4 regions of the Streptomyces coeruleofuscus genome follow, and region 1 is predicted to be linked to each of the others. Evidence: riboswitches for the same ligand, from Rfam matches in the RefSeq annotation. Region 1 holds a riboswitch; each other region holds the start of a gene.
What was found. A riboswitch is a leader RNA that binds a small molecule or an ion and turns the genes downstream of it on or off. The one in region 1 is predicted to bind cyclic di-AMP.
Positions count from the first base shown of each region.

Region 2: linked by a shared signal. The riboswitch ahead of ABFX81_RS38180 (LysM peptidoglycan-binding domain-containing protein) and the one ahead of ABFX81_RS16190 (NlpC/P60 family protein) in region 1 are both predicted to bind cyclic di-AMP.
Region 3: linked by a shared signal. The riboswitch ahead of ABFX81_RS23625 (transglycosylase family protein) and the one ahead of ABFX81_RS16190 (NlpC/P60 family protein) in region 1 are both predicted to bind cyclic di-AMP.
Region 4: linked by a shared signal. The riboswitch ahead of ABFX81_RS05090 (peptidoglycan DD-metalloendopeptidase family protein) and the one ahead of ABFX81_RS16190 (NlpC/P60 family protein) in region 1 are both predicted to bind cyclic di-AMP.

Region 1 covers NZ_BAAASE010000004.1:167,696-172,357, forward strand. The annotation lists gene ABFX81_RS16185 (SLAC1 family transporter) at 1-131, opposite strand, end outside; gene ABFX81_RS16190 (NlpC/P60 family protein) at 242-1,426, opposite strand; cyclic di-AMP (ydaO/yuaA leader) riboswitch at 1,435-1,611, opposite strand; gene pcrA (DNA helicase PcrA) at 1,901-4,405, shown strand; gene ABFX81_RS16200 (M23 family metallopeptidase) at 4,455-4,662, opposite strand, start outside.
Region 2 covers NZ_BAAASE010000015.1:13,559-18,220, forward strand. The annotation lists gene ABFX81_RS38170 (outer membrane lipoprotein carrier protein LolA) at 1-779, opposite strand, end outside; gene ABFX81_RS38175 (polyprenyl synthetase family protein) at 1,011-2,021, opposite strand; cyclic di-AMP (ydaO/yuaA leader) riboswitch at 2,552-2,725, shown strand; gene ABFX81_RS38180 (LysM peptidoglycan-binding domain-containing protein) at 2,729-3,496, shown strand; gene ABFX81_RS38185 (Cof-type HAD-IIB family hydrolase) at 3,460-4,317, opposite strand; gene ABFX81_RS38190 (GNAT family N-acetyltransferase) at 4,509-4,662, shown strand, end outside.
Region 3 covers NZ_BAAASE010000006.1:35,155-39,816, forward strand. The annotation lists gene ABFX81_RS23615 (septum formation initiator family protein) at 1-327, opposite strand, end outside; gene eno (phosphopyruvate hydratase) at 432-1,712, opposite strand; gene ABFX81_RS23625 (transglycosylase family protein) at 1,978-2,658, opposite strand; cyclic di-AMP (ydaO/yuaA leader) riboswitch at 2,663-2,841, opposite strand; gene ABFX81_RS23630 (transglycosylase family protein) at 3,070-4,029, opposite strand; gene ABFX81_RS23635 (cytochrome P450) at 4,177-4,662, opposite strand, start outside.
Region 4 covers NZ_BAAASE010000001.1:1,171,076-1,175,737, forward strand. The annotation lists gene ABFX81_RS05085 (alpha-galactosidase) at 1-1,388, shown strand, start outside; cyclic di-AMP (ydaO/yuaA leader) riboswitch at 1,706-1,860, shown strand; gene ABFX81_RS05090 (peptidoglycan DD-metalloendopeptidase family protein) at 1,865-2,797, shown strand; gene ABFX81_RS05095 (DUF6250 domain-containing protein) at 2,999-3,715, shown strand; gene ABFX81_RS05100 (GDSL-type esterase/lipase family protein) at 3,861-4,646, shown strand.

The DNA.
Region 1 (4,662 bases):
ACGATGCGGGAGAGGACGCCGTACCCCGCCAGATCCAGACCGACCGCAAGGGTGCCGGTCGCCAGCACGGCGGCACTCGCGGACGGCGCTCGCTGCGCCCACCAGGCGGTGGAGGGGGAGGGGCCGGGCATGGAGCCGATGCTAGGAGGCGCCGCGTCCGTTCCAGGCGGGGCACGCGCGCGTGCGCTGCCAAAAGCGTGAGTGCCCTCACGCGCGCGTGCCCGCGGTGACGTGCGGGCCCTCAGGCCGGCCGCACCACGCTGTGGATCGACGACTCGCCGTCGTAGTAGATCGATTCCTCGCGCACATAGGTGCCGGGCTTCGGGGCGTGGATCATCATGCCGTTGCCGATGTAGATGCCGACGTGTGAGAGGTCGTCGTAGAAGAAGACCAGGTCACCGGGCTGCGCATTGGTCAGGGAAACGGTCGTGCCGGCGTTGACCTGGTCCCACGTCGTGCGCGGCAGGGTGACACCGGCGGCCTTCCACGCGGCCTGGGTGAGGCCGGAGCAGTCGTAGGAGCCGGGGCCGACGGCGCCCCAGACGTACGGCTTGCCGATCTGGGCGCGGGCGAAGGCGAGGGCCTTCTCGGCCTTGGTGGCGTACGAGGAGTCGGCCGGGGCCGTCGAGGAGGACGAGCCCGTCGAGGAGGACGCTCCCGACGACGAGGACGCTTCGCTCTCCTGCTGCTGGGCGGCCTCCTCCTGCGCCTGCTGCTGTGCGGCCTGCTGCCGGGCCAGCTCGGCGGCCTTGCGGGCGGCCTCCTGCTGCTTCTCCCTCTCGATCGCCGCGAGCCGCGCCTTCTCCTCGGCGGTCAGCTTCGACAGCAGTTCGCGCGCCTCGGCGAGCTTCCGCTGGACGGTCGCCTTGGCCGTCTTCAGGTCGCCCTGCGTCTCGTTGAGCGTCTCGAGGCTCTCGGTGGCCTCCTGACGCTTCTTCATCGTCTCGGACTGCTGGGTGACGTAGTCGTCGACCGCGATCTTCTGACGGCCGGTCATCCGGTCCATCAGCTGGGTCTGGTCGAAGTAGTCCTGCGGGGTGTCCGCGAGCAGGAACGTCGCCGTGTCCGGGGCGGAGGCACCGGTGCGGTACTGGGCGGCGGCGAACGAACCCAGTTTCTCCCGCGCCTCGTTGAGCTTCTGGGTGCGCTGCGCGACGCCGTCGAGGAGGGTGTCGACGCGCTTGCGCTGCTTCGCGGTCTTCTCCTTGGCCGCGTTGTACTTGTCGGTGGCCGACTCGGCCTGGCGGTAGAGGTCGTCGACCTTCTTCTCGACTTCCTCCAGGCTCGGCTTGTCGTCGGCCTCGGGGGCGGCGTTGGCCGACTGGGACAGCAGGGCCACGGACGTGAGGGCCGCCGTTGCGAGGGCGGGGGTCCGTATGCCTGCGACGCGCGTACCCGCGGGACGCGACTTGCGGTGCGACGCCAAGGGAGGCGACTCCTTCCATGCTCCGCCTACCGGGTTAGCTGTCGGGTTCGGGCGGGTACATCGGAAGGGTTGCCCTACGGCCGTCTCCGCGAAGGGCGGAGTGGGGCCGATTCACCCCAGAGTTCTCGGTTGGGTCCCCGGCTCCGGCTGCCGCTGCGGCACACCGGACTCGGCGGAGGCCGCGCGGCCCGGCGACGTTCGCCGGTGGGGGTCGTGCGGCCTGCCCGCACGGTAGCCAACTGGTGTGGCCCTTGTGAAGGTTGATGGGCGATATGCCCGATACATTTTCGTGACCTTAGCCGAGAGTGTCGCCGAGCGTCACCGGTGGAGGGGGGTTGGTCATGAGTTCGTCATAATTGTGACGGCGTAGCGGGCTGTGATCGTGCGTGGATGCAGGGTGACGAGGGGATCCTTTCGGCGATGTTCTCAGGGCGGCGGCGGGCTGTCAGTGGGGCGCCCTAGACTCGGAGAGCGATGAGCAGCCTCTTTGACGACAGCTTCCTGGCGGACCTCCAGGCCCAGCGGGGCCCCGCGGACGAGCCCCCGCCGCCACCCGAGGACGATCACGTACCGGAGCCGGTTCCGGACGATCTGTTCGGCGGGAAGTTCGACGTGCCCCCGGACCGTGACGCCTATTACCGCGACGGCGCCCCGCGCCCGGTGGTGGACACCGCCACCCTCCTGGAGGGGCTGAACGACAACCAGCGCGCCGCCGTCGTCCACTCCGGCTCCCCGCTGCTCATCGTGGCCGGCGCCGGCTCCGGCAAGACCCGCGTGCTGACGCACCGCATCGCCCACCTGCTCGCCGAGCGGGGTGTGCACCCGGGCCAGATCCTCGCGATCACCTTCACCAACAAGGCCGCGGGCGAGATGAAGGAACGCGTCGAGCAGCTCGTCGGCCCGCGGGCGAACGCGATGTGGGTGATGACCTTCCACAGCGCGTGCGTGCGCATCCTGCGGCGCGAGAGCAAGAAGCTCGGCTTCACGTCCTCCTTCTCGATCTACGACGCCGCCGACTCCAAGCGCCTGATGGCCCTGGTCTGCCGCGACCTGGACCTCGACCCCAAGCGCTTCCCGCCGAAGTCCTTCAGCGCCAAGGTCAGCAACCTGAAGAACGAGCTGATCGACGAGGAGGACTTCGCCGCCCAGGCCTCCGACGGCTTCGAGAAGACCCTCGCCCAGGCCTACGCGATGTACCAGTCGCGGCTGCGCGAGGCGAACGCCCTCGACTTCGACGACCTGATCATGACGACGGTCAACCTGCTCCGCGCCTTCCCGGACGTCGCCGAGCACTACCGCCGCCGCTTCCGCCATGTCCTGGTGGACGAGTACCAGGACACCAACCACGCCCAGTACGCCCTCGTCCGGGAGCTCGTCGGCACCTCCGAGCACCCCGTCGACGTACCGCCGGGCCCGGACGACGTCCCGCCCGCCGAGCTGTGCGTGGTGGGTGACGCCGACCAGTCGATCTACGCCTTCCGCGGTGCGACGATCCGCAACATCCTCCAGTTCGAGGAGGACTACCCGGACGCGACGACGATCCTGCTGGAGCAGAACTACCGCTCCACCCAGACGATCCTCAGCGCGGCCAACGCGGTCATCGAGCGCAACGAGTCCCGCCGCCCCAAGAACCTGTGGACCAACGCGGGCACGGGCGCGCAGATCACCGGCTACGTCGCCGACACCGAACACGACGAGGCGCAGTTCGTCGCCGACGAGATAGACCGCCTCACGGACGCCGGCGACGCCAAGGCAGGCGACGTCGCCGTCTTCTACCGCACCAACGCCCAGTCCCGGGTCTTCGAAGAGATCTTCATCCGCGTCGGCCTGCCCTACAAGGTCGTCGGCGGTGTCCGCTTCTACGAGCGCAAGGAAGTCCGGGACGTCCTGGCCTACCTGCGGGTGCTCGCCAACCCGGAGGACTCGGTGCCACTGCGCCGGATCCTCAACGTCCCCAAGCGGGGCATCGGCGACCGCGCCGAGGCGATGATCGACGCCCTGGCCCAGCGCGAGAAGATCAGCTTCCCGCAGGCGCTGAAGCGCGTCGACGAGGCGTACGGCATGGCCGCGCGCTCCACCAACGCCGTCAAGCGGTTCAACACGCTGATGGAGGACCTCCGTACGATCGTCGAGTCCGGCGCCGGACCGGCCACGGTGCTGGAGGCCGTCCTGGAACGCACCGGGTACCTCGCCGAGTTGCAGGCCTCCACCGACCCGCAGGACGAGACCCGGATCGAGAACCTCCAGGAACTCGCCGCCGTCGCCATGGAGTTCGAGCAGGAGCGCGGCGAGGGCGCGGAGACCTCAGGGGCTGCCGCCCCGGGTGGCACACTGTCCGACTTCCTCGAACAGGTCGCGCTGGTCGCCGACTCCGACCAGATCCCCGACGAGGAGGACGGCGACGGCGTCATCACGCTGATGACCCTGCACACCGCCAAGGGCCTGGAGTTCCCGGTCGTCTTCCTGACCGGCATGGAGGACGGCGTCTTCCCGCACATGCGCGCCCTCGGCCAGACCAAGGAGCTGGAGGAGGAGCGGCGCCTGGCGTACGTCGGCATCACGCGCGCGCGGGAACGGCTGTATCTGACGCGGTCCACCCTGCGCAGCGCCTGGGGCCAGCCGTCGTACAACCCGCCCTCCCGGTTCCTGGAGGAGATCCCGCCGGCCCATGTGCAGTGGAAGCGGACGGGAGCGACCGCGCCCGCGTCCTCCGGACCGGTCTCCGGGGTGGCGGCCTCGCTGTCGTCGTCCCGTTCCCGTTCGTCGGCGTCGGGCGCGTCCGGTTTCGCCACGCGCCGCACCTCGGAGAAGCCGGTCGTGGGACTGGCGGTCGGGGACCGGGTCACGCACGACCAGTTCGGGCTCGGGACCGTCGTCGCGGTCAAGGGCACGGGCGCGAACGCCGAGGCCACCATCGACTTCGGGGACACCAAGCCGAAGCGGCTGCTGCTGCGGTACGCGCCGGTGGAGAAGCTGTAGGCCGGAGAGATCGGCCCCTGCCGGGCGACCGGCGGGGGCTGCCGGGACGTTACGTCGGGTCGATGCCGTGGCTGCGCAGCCACGGGAGCGGGTCGATCGCCGAGCCGCCGGCCGGGCGCACCTCGAAGTGCAGATGGGGGCCGGTCGAGTTGCCGGAGTTGCCGGAGCGCGCGATCGGATCGCCGGCCTTCACGGTCGTACCGGAGGGGACCGTGTAGGTGGAGAGGTGGCAGTACCACGTCTCCGTGCCGTCCTTC
Region 2 (4,662 bases), on a different contig from region 1:
ACGGCGGCGCCGCCGCTCGCCGGTGTCAGCGTGAACTTCAGCGGCATGCCGGTCTCGGCGTCCACGGCCACGCTGACCGCGCCGACCGTCGAGCCGGACTGCTTCGGCTTGACGACCAGCTTGTAGGCGTCCCGGCCGGCGACCTGGGCGGTGCCGTCCACGCTCACGGATGTCGTGTCGTCGACGGCCTTCAGGGCCTCCTCGGCGAAGTCCTTCGGCGTGGCCGGCGGCTGCTCCTTCTCGTGCTCCGGGCTCTCGGAGGCGGTGCCGTGGTAGACCTCGTTCGACTTGCTGTCGTAGCCCCAGACGTCCTTGCCGTTGTGGACGAGGCTGTACTCGGCGGCGTTCTCCAGCAGGGACAGCTTCTGCTTGTCCGGGCCGTCGGCCGCGATGCGCAGGGTGTGCGTGCCGGAGGCCAGTTCCGTGAGCTTGGCCGTCGGGTCGGCGGAGGAGCCGCCCTCGCCCTGGCCCGCGGCGCCGGACATCAGGCTGCTCTCCAGGCCGCCGAGGTCCGGCAGGCCGAGGTCCGTGCTGATCTTCACCGTGCCGGACAGCTGCTGGACGTCCGACTTGGCGATCTTCTCGATGAGCTGCTGGGCGGTGATCTTCGGGAGGTCGGGGTCACCGGAGTCGGCGAGTGCGGGGACCAGCCCGATCGTCGCGGCCGCCACCCCCATCACCGTGACCGGGACGACGTACCGCGCGGCTTTGCGCCGCCCGGAGCGCCGCTCGTCGGCCTCCCCGCCGGTCGTGCTGTCGTCGGATGCGTACGGTGCCATGTGTGCCCTACCTCCGTGATCGGCGGCGGCTGTCCGTGTCGTCCACGCACTCGTCCCTGAGCCGCCATTCTCACCCGAACTGGTGAGGAGTGGTGTTTTCCGTGGTGTCCATCTGACCAAATCGGCCAGGGAGATACGTCAGACCCCGGGCTCAACTCCACGTACTGCTGCGGTATGACACGACAGGGCTGCTTCTCCCCCGACCCGTAGGGGTCGTGCAGGGAAGAAGGGCTAGCCGGCCCGGTGCACCACCGCGTCGGACAGCTCCACCAGCGCCGTCTTCGCGGTGCACTCGGGCAGCGGCGCCAGCGCCGAGCGGGCGTCCTGCGCGTAGCGGATCGTGTCCTGGCGGGCCTGTTCCAGCGCCGGGTGGGCGCGCAGCAGGCGCAGGGCCTCGGCGTGCCGGTCGTCGTCGGTGAGGTCGGAGTCCAGCAGCTCGCACAGGGCGACGTCGTCCGCGAGTCCGAGCCGGGCGGCGCGCTCGCGCAGCCGCAGCACCGGCAGCGTGGGGATGCCCTCGCGCAGGTCGGTGCCGGGGGTCTTGCCGGACTCGTGGGAGTCGGAGGCGATGTCCAGGACGTCGTCCGCGAGCTGGAAGGCGACACCGAGCCGCTCGCCGTACTGGGTGAGCACGTCCACGACCGTCTCGTCGGCGCCGGACATCATCGCGCCGAACCGGCACGACACCGCCACCAGGGAACCGGTCTTGCCGCCCAGCACGTCCAGGTAGTGCTCGACGGGGTCGCGGCCGTCCTGAGGGCCGGCCGTCTCCAGGATCTGCCCGGTCACCAGCCGCTCGAACGCCTCGGCCTGTACCCGCACCGCCTCCGGGCCGAGGTCGGCCAGGATGTGCGAGGCGCGGGCGAAGAGGAAGTCGCCGGTGAGGACCGCGACGGAGTTGCCCCAGCGGGCGTTCGCGCTCGCCACCCCGCGGCGCACGGCGGCCTCGTCCATCACGTCGTCGTGGTACAGCGTGGCAAGGTGGGTCAGCTCCACGACGACGGCCGACGGCACGATCCCGGGCGCGTACCGGTCGCCGAACTGGGCGGAGAGCATCACGAGCAGCGGACGGAACCGCTTGCCGCCGGCCCGGACCAGGTGCTGGGCGGCCTCCGTGATGAAGGGCACCTCACTCTTGGTGGCCTCGAGCAAGCCTTCCTCGACAGCCGCCATCCCGGCCTGGACATCGGCTTCCAGAGCCTGGTCCCGCACGCTCAGCCCGAACGGCCCGACGTCGGTCACGAGGGGTCTCCTGTCTGCTGGTGTCTGCCGGTGTGTCTGCTGGTGTGTGCCGGTGATTACGCGGTTTGTCGATAGGTCGCTGCCATCACTCGAGTCAGCGTATCCGGTCACGTTTCGATCACCGCCAGCACCCATGGTTACAGGCCGGGCGGTATCCGATCACGACCGCAATATTTTCGATCAGCTCATAAGAGCAGACATTTATCGACTTACCAGGAAGTACTGGGCTATGTGCGATTTGCCGTATTGAGTAAGCAAATTCCTCTTGGCGTGCATTGCCCCATGGACTTGTGATCAGTGAGTTGAATCACGTTATCCCCTGTGACGCCCCACTCCGGCACCAACCCGTACCTCCTTCCGCCGAACGTCAGTTGAGCCTTGGCTCCCGCAAAGGATCAAGCGGCTCATATCCCCCTGACCAAGGTCGACCGGCGCGACGTGTGACTCAGGTGCTTGTTCCCGACATGTGCTCTCGCATACGTTCCGGGCCTGTCCGGCGGACGCCGAATCCTGCCACCGCCCGGACTCCCCACACGAACCCACTCACTCACGCATGGCAGGAGCGGGGGACCCAGGTAAGTCGCCGGTCCGCACAGCGGAACGGCTCGGGGTGAAGCCGCCCACGGCATACAGCACCGTGGGCGGCCGGGCACCTCCCGGCCCGAACCCGACAGCTCACCTCGCAGGCGTCGGAGAGGAATATCGCCATGCCCCGAGGCAAGCACCGTCGCCCCAGAAACAACCAGCTCACCCGCCGTGCCGTGGCCGTCGGCACCGGCGGAGCGGCACTCACGCTCCCGCTGCTCGGCGCGACGCAGGCCAGCGCCGCCCAGCCGAGCCAGAGCGCACCCGCCGCCGCACAGTCCGTGCCGCAGGCGGCCCAGCCCGCCAAGTCCCTCACCTACACCGTGGCCAAGGGCGACTCGCTCTACCGCATCGCGGACAAGTACGACGTGTCGGGCGGCTGGAAGCAGCTCTACAAGGACAACCGCTCCACCGTCGGCGACGACCCGAAGCTGATCCACCCGGGTCTGAAGCTGAAGGTGAAGACGGCCGAGGCGGGCGCCGCGAAGAAGTCGGCGACCAAGTCCTCCGCCCCCGCCAAGCCCGCCGGTGGCGTCGCGAAGGCCACCCAGGCCTCCGCGAAGACCTACGCCGACAACCTGGACGGCTGGATCCGCGAGGCGCTGGACATCATGGCGCAGAAGGGGATCCCGGGTTCGTACGACGGCATCTACCGCAACGTCATGCGCGAGTCGTCGGGCAACCCCCAGGCCATCAACAACTGGGACTCGAACGCCGCCAAGGGCACCCCGTCCAAGGGTCTGCTCCAGACCATCGACCCGACCTTCCAGGCCTACCACGTGGACGGCACGTCGTGGGACCCGTACGACCCGGTCGCCAACATCACCGCGGCCTGCAACTACGCGGCCGCCCGCTACGGCTCGATCGACAACGTCAACGGCCCGTACTGAGCCGTCCGAGCCGTCCCGCCCAGCAGTCGTTCGAGGACGACGGCGATGCCGTCGTCCTCGTTCGACAGGGTGACCTCGTCGGCCACGGCCTTGAGTTCGGGATGGGCGTTGGCCATCGCCACCCCGTGAGCGGCCCAGTCGAACATCGGGATGTCGTTGGGCATGTCGCCGAAGGCGACGGTGTCCGCCGGCCGCAGCCCCAGGTGCTCGGCCGCCAGCGCCAGACCCGTCGCCTTGGTGACGCCGCACGGCTGGAGCTCGACCGTGCCGGGCCCCGACATCGTCACCGTCGCGAGTGAACCGACCACCGAGCGGGCCGTCGCCGCCAACTCGTCGTCCGTCAGGTACGGGTGGCGCAGCAGCACCTTGCTGATGGGCTCGCCCCACAGCTCGTCGCGCCGGTCGACCCGTACCGCGGGCAGGGTCGGGTGCGGCATGAGATAGCCCGGCTCGATGAGCGTGAGCCCGTCGACCCCGTCCTGGTCGACCGCGGCGTACACCTGCCCCACCTCGGCCTCGATCTTGCCGAGGGCGGTCTCGGCCAGTTCCCGGTCCAGCGTGATGGACCACAGCAGCCGGTCCGCGCCGGCGTCGTACACCTGCGCGCCCTGCCCGCACACCGCGAGCCCCGTACAGCCGAGGTCGTCCAGGAGCGGCCGTACTCTCGGCGCCGGCCGGCCCGTCACCACGAGGTGCTGGGCACCGGCGTCCGCCACCCGCGCGAGCGCGGCGAGGGACCGGTCGGACAGGGTGTCGTCGCCGCGCAGCAGCGTCCCGTCCAGGTCGGTGGCGATGAGTGAATATGCGATGGGTGCGGCCATGATCAGAGAATACGGACAGCGCGCCCCTTCGTTTCATCGCGCGTCGGACGCCGATTGCCCGGTTGAAGGCCTCTGCACCAGTTGCAACAACATGGTCCGCTACCTACCGTCAGGGCCGTCTCGGGCGGTACCTTCCAAGTGTCCAGGGGGGACTTGATCGGGGGGTCAGGTTGAGCAGTGGGCGCATACGTGTGGCTCGGCCCGGAGAGCTCGGCGAGGGGGAGAGGGAGCGCTGGCGCGCGCTGCGCGCTGCGTCGGAAGCGCCGCGCAACCCCTTCATGGAACCGGAGTTCAGCGATGCCGTCGGTCTGGTGAGGCCGCGGGCGCGGGTCGCGGTGGTGTACG
Region 3 (4,662 bases), on a different contig from region 1:
CCGCTTCCGGATCTGCTGCTCGGCGTACGCGTCGTCCTGCCAGCGCGCCTTCAGGTCGCGCAGCCGTTCGACGCGCTGCCGGGCCTGCTGCTGTTCGCGCTGGAGGTCGTCGATCTCGGCGCGCTGCGAGACGTACTCCCGCATCGGGTAGGCCAGGGCCACGATCAGCGAGCACATCACCAGGGCGAGCAGCGCGGCCCGGCCGGTCAGCCGGGAGCGGCGCGCCTGGCGCTTGGTCTGGGAGCGGTAGACCCGGGCCGCGGTCTGCTCGCCGAGCAGCCGGATCCTGGTCGCGGTGGAGAACCGGTCCCGGTCCTTCACGGCCATGTCTGTCCGCCTCCCGCTCCACCGTCATACGCGCGTACGTCCCCGGACACGGTACGGGACCGAGTACGGGGACGTACGTACGACGCTGCTACTTACGGGCCAGGTCAGCCCTTGAAGCGCGGGAAGGCCGAGCGGCCGGCGTACACCGCCGCGTCGTCGAGGATCTCCTCGATGCGCAGGAGCTGGTTGTACTTGGCGACGCGCTCGGAGCGGGCCGGGGCGCCGGTCTTGATCTGGCCGCAGTTGGTGGCGACGGCCAGGTCGGCGATGGTGACGTCCTCGGTCTCGCCGGAGCGGTGGGACATCATGCACTTGAAGCCGCTGCGCTGGGCCAGCTCGACGGCGTCCAGGGTCTCGGTGAGCGAACCGATCTGGTTGACCTTGACCAGGAGCGCGTTGGCCGCGCCCTCCTCGATGCCGCGGGCCAGGCGCTCGGGGTTGGTGACGAACAGGTCGTCGCCGACGAGCTGGACCTTGTCACCGAGCTTGTCGGTGATGGTCTTCCAGCCCTCCCAGTCGTCCTCGAACAGCGGGTCCTCGATGGAGACGAGCGGGTACGCGTCGACGAGCTCCGCGTAGTACTCGGTCATCTCGGCCGCCGAGCGCTCCTTGCCCTCGAAGGTGTAGACGCCGTCCTTGTAGAACTCGGACGCGGCCACGTCGAGGGCCAGGGCGATCTGCTCGCCGGGGGTGTAGCCGGCCTCGTTGATCGCCTCGAGGATGAGGTCGAGGGCCTCGCGGTTGGAGCCGAGGTTCGGGGCGAAGCCGCCCTCGTCGCCGAGGCCGGTGGCCAGGCCCTTCGACTTCAGGACCTTCTTCAGCGTGTGGTAGACCTCGGCGCCCCAGCGCAGGGCCTCGGAGAAGGACTCCGCGCCGATCGGAGCGATCATGAACTCCTGGATGTCCACGTTGGAGTCGGCGTGCGAGCCGCCGTTCAGGATGTTCATCATCGGCACGGGCAGCAGGTGCGCGTTCGGGCCGCCCAGGTAGCGGAACAGCGGAAGGTCGCTGGCCTCGGAGGCGGCGTGGGCGACGGCGAGGGAGACGCCGAGGATGGCGTTGGCGCCGAGGGAGCCCTTGTTGTCGGTGGCGTCCAGGTCGAACATGGCCTGGTCGATCAGGCGCTGCTCGGTGGCGTCGTAGCCGACCAGCTCCGGGCCGATCTGCTCGATGACCGCGAGGACGGCCTTCTCCACACCCTTGCCGAGGTAGCGGTTCGAGTCGCCGTCGCGCAGCTCGATGGCCTCGAAGGCGCCCGTGGAGGCGCCGGACGGGACGGCGGCACGACCGGTGCTGCCGTCGTCGAGGCCGACCTCGACCTCGACCGTGGGGTTGCCTCGGGAGTCCAGGATTTCCCGGGCTACGACGACGTCGATGGACGGCACGAGCATCTCCTTCTTGATGTGACGCGGGTACGCGGGCCGCTCGGGCCCTGCGCGGTGCGGGCCGTGGTGGCTCGCGACATGAGCCTAACCGGCTCCGAGCGATCGGCCACCGGGTCGCCCACCCCATGGACAGAACCGAGAGTAAATTGTTTCCGAACGGAACAAAGCCGGATCGCAAAGACCGGCAGAAAAAACCCCGCCCCGGTGCGTACGGGGGAAGACGCACCGGAGCGGGGAGCCCGTGGGGACGGGGGCGGGCCGCTGCTTACTTCAGGTGCAGCTGCTGGCCCGGGTAGATGAGGTTGGCGTCCTGGACGATGTCCTTGTTCAGCTCGAACAGCTTCTCCCAGCCGCCCTCGACCTTGCGCTCGGTCGCGATGGAGCTGAGGGTGTCGCCCTTGACCACCTTGTACTCGCCGTCGCCCTTCTTGACCTTCTTGCCGGTCGGGGTGGTGACGGTCTTCTGGGTCTTCTGGGTCTGGGCCGGGCGCTCGTCGGAGCGGGAGGCCGGCTGCTGCTCGGTCTGGCGGGTCTCGGTGGAGCCGCTGCTCTGCTCGGCGCCGCCGCTGTAGCCGGCGCTCGACAGGCCCTTGCCGCAGACCGGCCAGGCGCCCTTGCCCTGGCCCGCGAGGACCTTCTCGGCGATCTCGATCTGCTGCTCCTTGGTCGCCTGGTCGGCGGTGGAGGCGTACTTGGTGCCGCCGTAGCCGGACCAGGTGGAGGCGGAGAACTGCAGACCGCCGTAGTAGCCGTTGCCGGTGTTGATGGACCAGTTGCCGCCGGACTCGCACTGGGCGACGGCGTCCCACTCGGAGGCGGTGGCGGCGGAGGCGTTGCCGGCCGCCATCAGCGGGGCGGCGACGGCGGCACCGGTGACACCGGCGATGGCGATGACCCGAGAGGCCTTGGACGGACGGCGGTGCGTGCCCTTGCCGGAAAACAGCATGGAGAGATCCCCTCACCGACGCCTGCGAGGTGAGCTGTCGGGTTCGGGCCGGTTGAGTTGCCCGGCCGCGTCCCTCCCGGGACGCGGCTTCACCCCAAGCCGGACCTGCCGTCGAGTTGCCTCAACCGCCGGGCCCGGCACTTACCTTGGGTCCCCCGCTCCTGCCTACGGCGCTTGACGCGACGACTGTTCCCGTGCGGCCGCTGGCAGGATTCGGCGTTGCGGCAGCCGGAGCTCGTGGTGACGAGCGGTCATGACCGTAGACATGCGAGTCGCGGAATTTCAAAGACGATCAGGGCTTCTGAGATCTATCTCTCACCGGGCTTATACGGGACATTCGGTGCGAACCGCAGCGTGAACTCGCACGGTTTAGGGGTGACTTCCGCCGCCGTTTCCGTACTGCCCCACCAGCTACTCGTCGTCCGCTTCGACCCGTACCGCCAGCTTCTGACCGGGGCGGATGAGGTTCGGGTCGACGCCGACGGCCGCCTCGTTGCCGACGTAGAGCGCGTGCCATCCGCCGCTGAGGTCAAGGGAGTCGGCGATGGACCAGAGGCTGTCGCCGGGACGGACGACGTAGGAGCCGTCCGTCGCCTCGCGCGAGGCTTCGTCGCCGCGCGAGGCGTGCCGGCCCGCGGCCCCGGACGGACGGCCGTCCTCGGCCGCGGTGTCCTCGTCGGCACTGGGGCCGCGATGACGGCCGGAGCCGGTGTCGGTGAGGCCCGAAGAGTCGTCGTTCTGCGGCGATTTGTCAGACTTGTCACTCTCGGGTTCGGCCGAGGGAGAGCTGTCGGACTCCTGGTCCTGTGACTGGTCCTGCGTCGAGGAATCGGCGGAATCAGACGACTTGTCGGACTTGGCGGTTTCGTCCTCCGAGGTCGACGGCGCGTCAGGCGACGGCGACGCGGACGGAGAGGACGAAGGAGACGACTCGGAGGAGTCGAGCAGCCCGGGCGAGTCCGTTGCGGCGGACGAGCCGGACGTGTCCGAGTCCTTGTCCTGCTGGAGACCCGAGAGCAGCCCGCAGGTGCGCCACGCGCCGACCCCCTGGTCGGCGAGGATTCTCTCGGCCACGGCTATCTGCTGGGAACGGCTGGCCAGGTCGGCACTCGGGGCGTAGTCGAGGCCGCCGTGGTTCTCCCAGTCCTCCTGGGACAACTGGAGGCCGCCGAAGTATCCGTTGCCGGTGTTCTGGCTCCAGGCGCCGCCGGTCTCGCAGTCCGCGACCCGGTCCCAGGTCGTGCCGTCGGCCGCGCTGGCGCCGGAGGCTCCGAGGAGCGGGATCGCGATGGCGGAGCCGGTCACTCCTGCCGCGACGAGGAGAGCCGGAGCCTGGCGGGGGCGACGGTGCCGACCGTTCCCGGAGAGCATACGGAGACCTTTCGCGAGACAGCAGTGACCGGCGCGGCGCAGGGTCCCCCGGGCCGCGCTGATGATGGGTGAACGTATCGGCAGACGATCACTTGTCACAAGTTCATGCCGCGCAGATCACGTGAAGATCACATTCCTGACGGCGTGTCACCTTGGGGTCGGCGTGAACTCCACCGGCAGGGTGCGCAGCCCGCGCATGATGAGGCCGCCGCGCCATCTCAGCTCGGCCGGGTCCGCGGCGAGCCGCAGGTCCGGGAGGCGGGTGAGGAGCGCGGCGAGGGCGGCCTGGCCCTCCAGGCGGGCGAGCGGGGCGCCGAGACAGTAGTGGATGCCGTGGCCGTAACCGAGGTGCTGGTTGTCGCGGCGGGCGAGGTCGAGCACGTCCGGATCGTCGAACCGCTCCGGGTCCCGGTCCGCGGCGGCCAGGACGACGAGGACCGGGTCTCCGGGCGCGATCCGCTGCCCGCCGATGGTGAGCGGCTGCGTGGCGAACCGCCAGGTGGCGAGTTCGACGGGCCCGTCGTAGCGCAGGAGCTCCTCGACGCCGGTCTCCAGGAGGCCGGTCTCCCCGGCGGCGAGGGACGCCTGGAGTCGCGCGCGCTGCTCGGGGTGGGTGAGCAGGGCGTAGGTGCC
Region 4 (4,662 bases), on a different contig from region 1:
TGGCCCGACTCCCGGACGCGCGCGTGCAGATCACCGGCGGGGCCGGGTACGACGACTCGGGCCTGCTGATGCTCGGCACGGGGGAGTCGTACACGACTCCCGTCTTCGCCGGGCTCTGGACCGACGGCGGCTTCGGCGGGGCGAGCCGCGCCTGGCACGCCTACCAGCGGGCGCACGTGATCCCGGACGCCGGCCGGGACCGGCCGGTCCTGTTCAACTCCTGGGAGGCCACCGAGTTCGACATCTCCGAGGAGCAGCAGCGGGCGCTCGCCGAGCGGGCCGCCGCCATGGGCGTCGAGCTGTTCGTGGTCGACGACGGCTGGTTCGGGGCGCGTACGAGTGACCGGGCCGGGCTCGGTGACTGGACTCCCAACCCGGACCGCTTCCCGGGCGGCCTCAAGCCGCTCGCCGACCACGTGCACGGCCTCGGCATGCAGTTCGGGATCTGGGTCGAGCCGGAGATGGTCAACGCCGACAGCGACCTGTACCGCGCGCACCCGGACTGGGTGCAGTACCAACCGGGACGAAAGCGGACGGAGTTCCGCAATCAGCTCGTACTGAACCTCGCCCGCGCGGACGTCCAGGAGTACCTCTGGCACCAGCTCGACGGGCTCCTCTCCAGCGCCCCGATCGACTACGTCAAGTGGGACTTCAACCGCTGCTTCACCGACGCCGGCTGGCCGGACGACCCCTACCCGCAGCGGCTGTGGGTCGACCACGTCCATGCCTTGTACGCCCTGCTGGACCGGCTGCGGGCCGCTCACCCCGGGGTGGCCTTCGAGTCCTGCTCGGGCGGCGGCGGCCGGATCGACCTCGGTGTGCTGAGCCGCACGGACCAGGTGTGGACCTCGGACAACACCGACCCGCTCGACCGGCTCGCCATCCAGCACGGCTTCAGCCAGATCCATCCGGCCCGGGTCATGGCCGCCTGGGTCACCGACAGTCCGAACGCCATGCTCAACCAGCGCGCCAGTTCCCTGCGGTTCCGGTTCGTCAGTGCCATGGCCGGGGTGCTCGGGGTCGGCGGCGACCTCACGAAGTGGACGGGGGAGGAACTCGCCGAGGCGCGGGACTGGGTGGCGCTCTACAAGGAGATCCGGCCCGTGGTGCAGCGCGGCGACCAGTACCGGCTGCGACCGCCGGAGGGCGGCCTGAGCGCCGTGCAGTACACCCTCGGCGGCGAGACCGTCGTCCTGGCCTGGCTCCAGGCGCAGCGCTACGGCGAGCCCGTACCGGCGCTCCGGCTGCGGGGCCTCGACCCCACGGCATCGTACGAATGCCTTAAAACGGGCGAAGTTCACCGAGGTGCCGTACTGCTCCATCACGGGCTGCGGGTCGGTCTGCGCGGGGATCTGGACGCCACCGTCGTCCGGCTTAAGCGTAAGTAGCCGTTCTGTCCGAATAGGGAGTTCTTCGGTTATTTCGACATAACGTGCCCCGATCGTAAAGGAGACGAGGTCGGGGTGCGTGAGCATCGTCATATTCGTGACGATGTGTTGTTGCCATGTACACGTAATTCTGGCGATATTCAGGGGTATTGAGGAAAGCGGGAGATCGCTAATCCACGCTCCGTCACGGAAAATGTGCCGGTGCGTCAAGAAAAACGCCGTCACAGGCAACCGGGAACTTGTCCCTTTGCGTCTTGGTCGCTTACGTTCCACCCCAATCCGGACGGACGCCTAATCCTGCCGCCGCCCGGAGCCCCACACACTGACCCGACGTACGGCAGGAGCGGGGGACCCACAGGTAAGACGCCTGTTCCGGTTCCCGGAACGGCTTGGGGTTAAGCCGCGCCTCGGCGCGGCCGGGCATCTCCAGCCCGAACCCGACAGCTCACCTCGCAGGCGACGGAGAGGAATTCGCCATGCCCGCGAAGGGTAAGCACCGCCGCCCGAAGACCCAGCGCTTCACCCGCTCCATCGCCGTCGCCGGAACCGGCGGAGCCGCTCTCGCCCTTCCGCTCATGGGCGCCGGCGGCGCCCACGCCGCCACCCCGCAGTCGGCTGCGGAAAAGACCGTCCAGTCCGCTCCGGCCGCCGAGAAGAAGGCCGCCGAAAAGGCCACGGGCGCCCGGACGTACACCGTGCAGTCCGGTGACTATCTCGCGAAGATCGCCGACGAGCAGAACGTCGACGGGGGCTGGAAGAAGCTCTACACGGACAACCGTGACGCCGTCGGCGACGACCCGTCGCTGATCCACCCGGGCCTGAAGCTGTCGATCGGCAAGAAGGCGGCGGGCGAGTCCAAGGCCCCGGCCCCGTCCTCGCCGAAGTCCTCGGCCTCCAAGTCCTCGAAGTCCTCGGCTGCCAAGCCCTCGGCTCCGAAGTCGTCCGCCTCCGAGTCGCCCTCGAAGCCGGCCGCCGCCAAGCCGGCCGCCGCGACCTCCAGCGGCTACAGCGCCCCGGTGGACGGTGCCACCGTCGGCACCCCGTACCGGATGTCCGGCAGCATGTGGTCCAGCGGCTACCACACCGGTGTCGACTTCGTCGTCCCGACGGGCACCTCGCTCAAGGCCGTCGGCGCCGGCACGGTCGTCTCCGCCGGCTGGGGCGGCGCGTACGGCAACCAGGTCGTCATCAAGCTCAACGACGGCAGCTACGCGCAGTACGCCCACCTGTCCTCGCTCTCCGTCTCGGCGGGCCAGACCGTGAGCGCGGGCCAGCAGGTCGGCCTCTCCGGTGCCACCGGCAACGTGACCGGACCGCACCTGCACTTCGAGATCCGCACCACGCCGGACTACGGCTCGGACGTGGACCCGGTCGCCTACCTGCGCTCGCACGGCGTCTCCGTCGGCTGACCGACCGCACGACCACCCGCCTGACACGCAACCGTCGGCCGGACCCCGATCCCCGGGTCCGGCCTTCGGTGTGTGCGGGCCCGATGTGATCGGTCGCGCCCAAGGGATCGACAGCGGGCGGCAGTTGGGACACAGTGATCCAGTCCGGAGCGCAAGCGCTTTCTAGAGCCTTCCAGGCGGATCACCGAGGAGACGTGTCCCGTGCCGACCACTCGCAGAGCGTTCGCAGCCCTGGCAGCCGGAGCCGGCCTGGTGGCCCTCGTCCCGACGGGCGCCGCCCATGCCGCGCCCCGGCACCGCCGCCTCATCGCCCACGACGACTTCTGCCACGGCCTCTCCCAGTGGGCGACCGAACTCCAGGACGGCGGGACCGTGACCGCCTCTCGCGGCGTCCTGGAGATCGACGTACCGAGCGGGGCGACCGTGTGGTTCAGGCGGCGGCTCGACGGGCCGTACGTCCTCGAGTACACCGCCACGCCGGTCTCCGAGGGCGGGGTCAACGACCGTGTCTCGGACCTCAACAACTTCTGGAACGCGACCGACGTCCGCTCCCCGGGCGATCTCTTCGCCACGCCGCGCGGTGGGGCGCTGGCGGAGTACGACCACCTGACGACGTACTACGCGGGCTACGGCGCGAACTACAACACCACGACCCGGCTGCGGCGGTACGTCGGCGAGCCCGGCGTGCGGCCCTTGGTCTACGACTACACCGAGCCGCTGCTGGTCCCCAACGAGCCCCACCGGGTCCGGATCGTCTCCGACGGCTCGACGGTCAGGTGGTGGAACAACGGGCGCCTCGTCTTCGACTACACGGACCCGCAGCCGTACACCCGCGGGCACTTCGCCTTCCGGACCGTGTGGAGCCACTTCCGGATCACGGGCTTCCGGGTATGGCGCCTGACCCCCCAACATCGCTGACGGGTGACGTATTCCGGAGTTGGCGAACACTTGGGAAGTGGCTTATCTCACCGCCCGTCAACCCCTGCCTACGGTCGCGTAGGTCACATTAGAGGGTGAATCATGAGCGGCTGTGGCAGACGATTCGAAGAGTGACAGCAGAGCAGTGATCGGGTCGTACGTGGCGGTGGGGGACAGCTTCACCGAGGGCGTCGGTGATCCCGGCCCCGACGGGGCGTTCGTCGGCTGGGCCGACCGGTTCGCCGTCCTGCTCGCCGACCGCCGGCCCGAAGGCGACTTCCAGTACACCAACCTCGCGGTGCGCGGGAAGCTCCTCGACCAGATCGTGGCGGACCAGGTTCCGCGGGCCGTCGAAATGGCCCCGGACCTCGTCTCCTTCTGCGCCGGGGGCAACGACATCCTCCGTCCCGGAACCGACCCGGACGAGGTGGCCGAGCGGTTCGAGCGGGCCCTCGTGCGGCTCACCGCCGTGGCCGGCACGGTGATGGTGACGACCGGGTTCGACACCCGTGGGATGCCCGTGCTCAAGCACCTGCGCGGCAAGATCGCGACGTACAACGGGCATGTCCGGGCCATCGCCGACCGGTACGGCTGCCCCGTCCTCGACCTGTGGTCCCTGCGCAGTGTCCAGGACCGCAGGGCCTGGGACGCCGACCGGCTGCACCTGTCGCCCGAGGGACACACGCGAGTGGCGCTCCGCGCGGGGCAGGTGCTCGGGCTGGAGGTTCCGGCCGACCCGGAGCAGCCGTGGCCGCCGCTGCCGGCGCGCGGGCCGCTCGAGGTCCGGCGGGACGATGTGCACTGGGCGCGGGAGTTCCTGGTGCCGTGGATCGGGCGGCGGCTGCGTGGGGAGTCGTCGGGGGATCACGTGACGGCGAAGGGCGCTCTGTCGCCGGAGGACATCAGGATGCGGATCGCTTCGGTGGCGTGAGGTTTCGTCGAGGTGG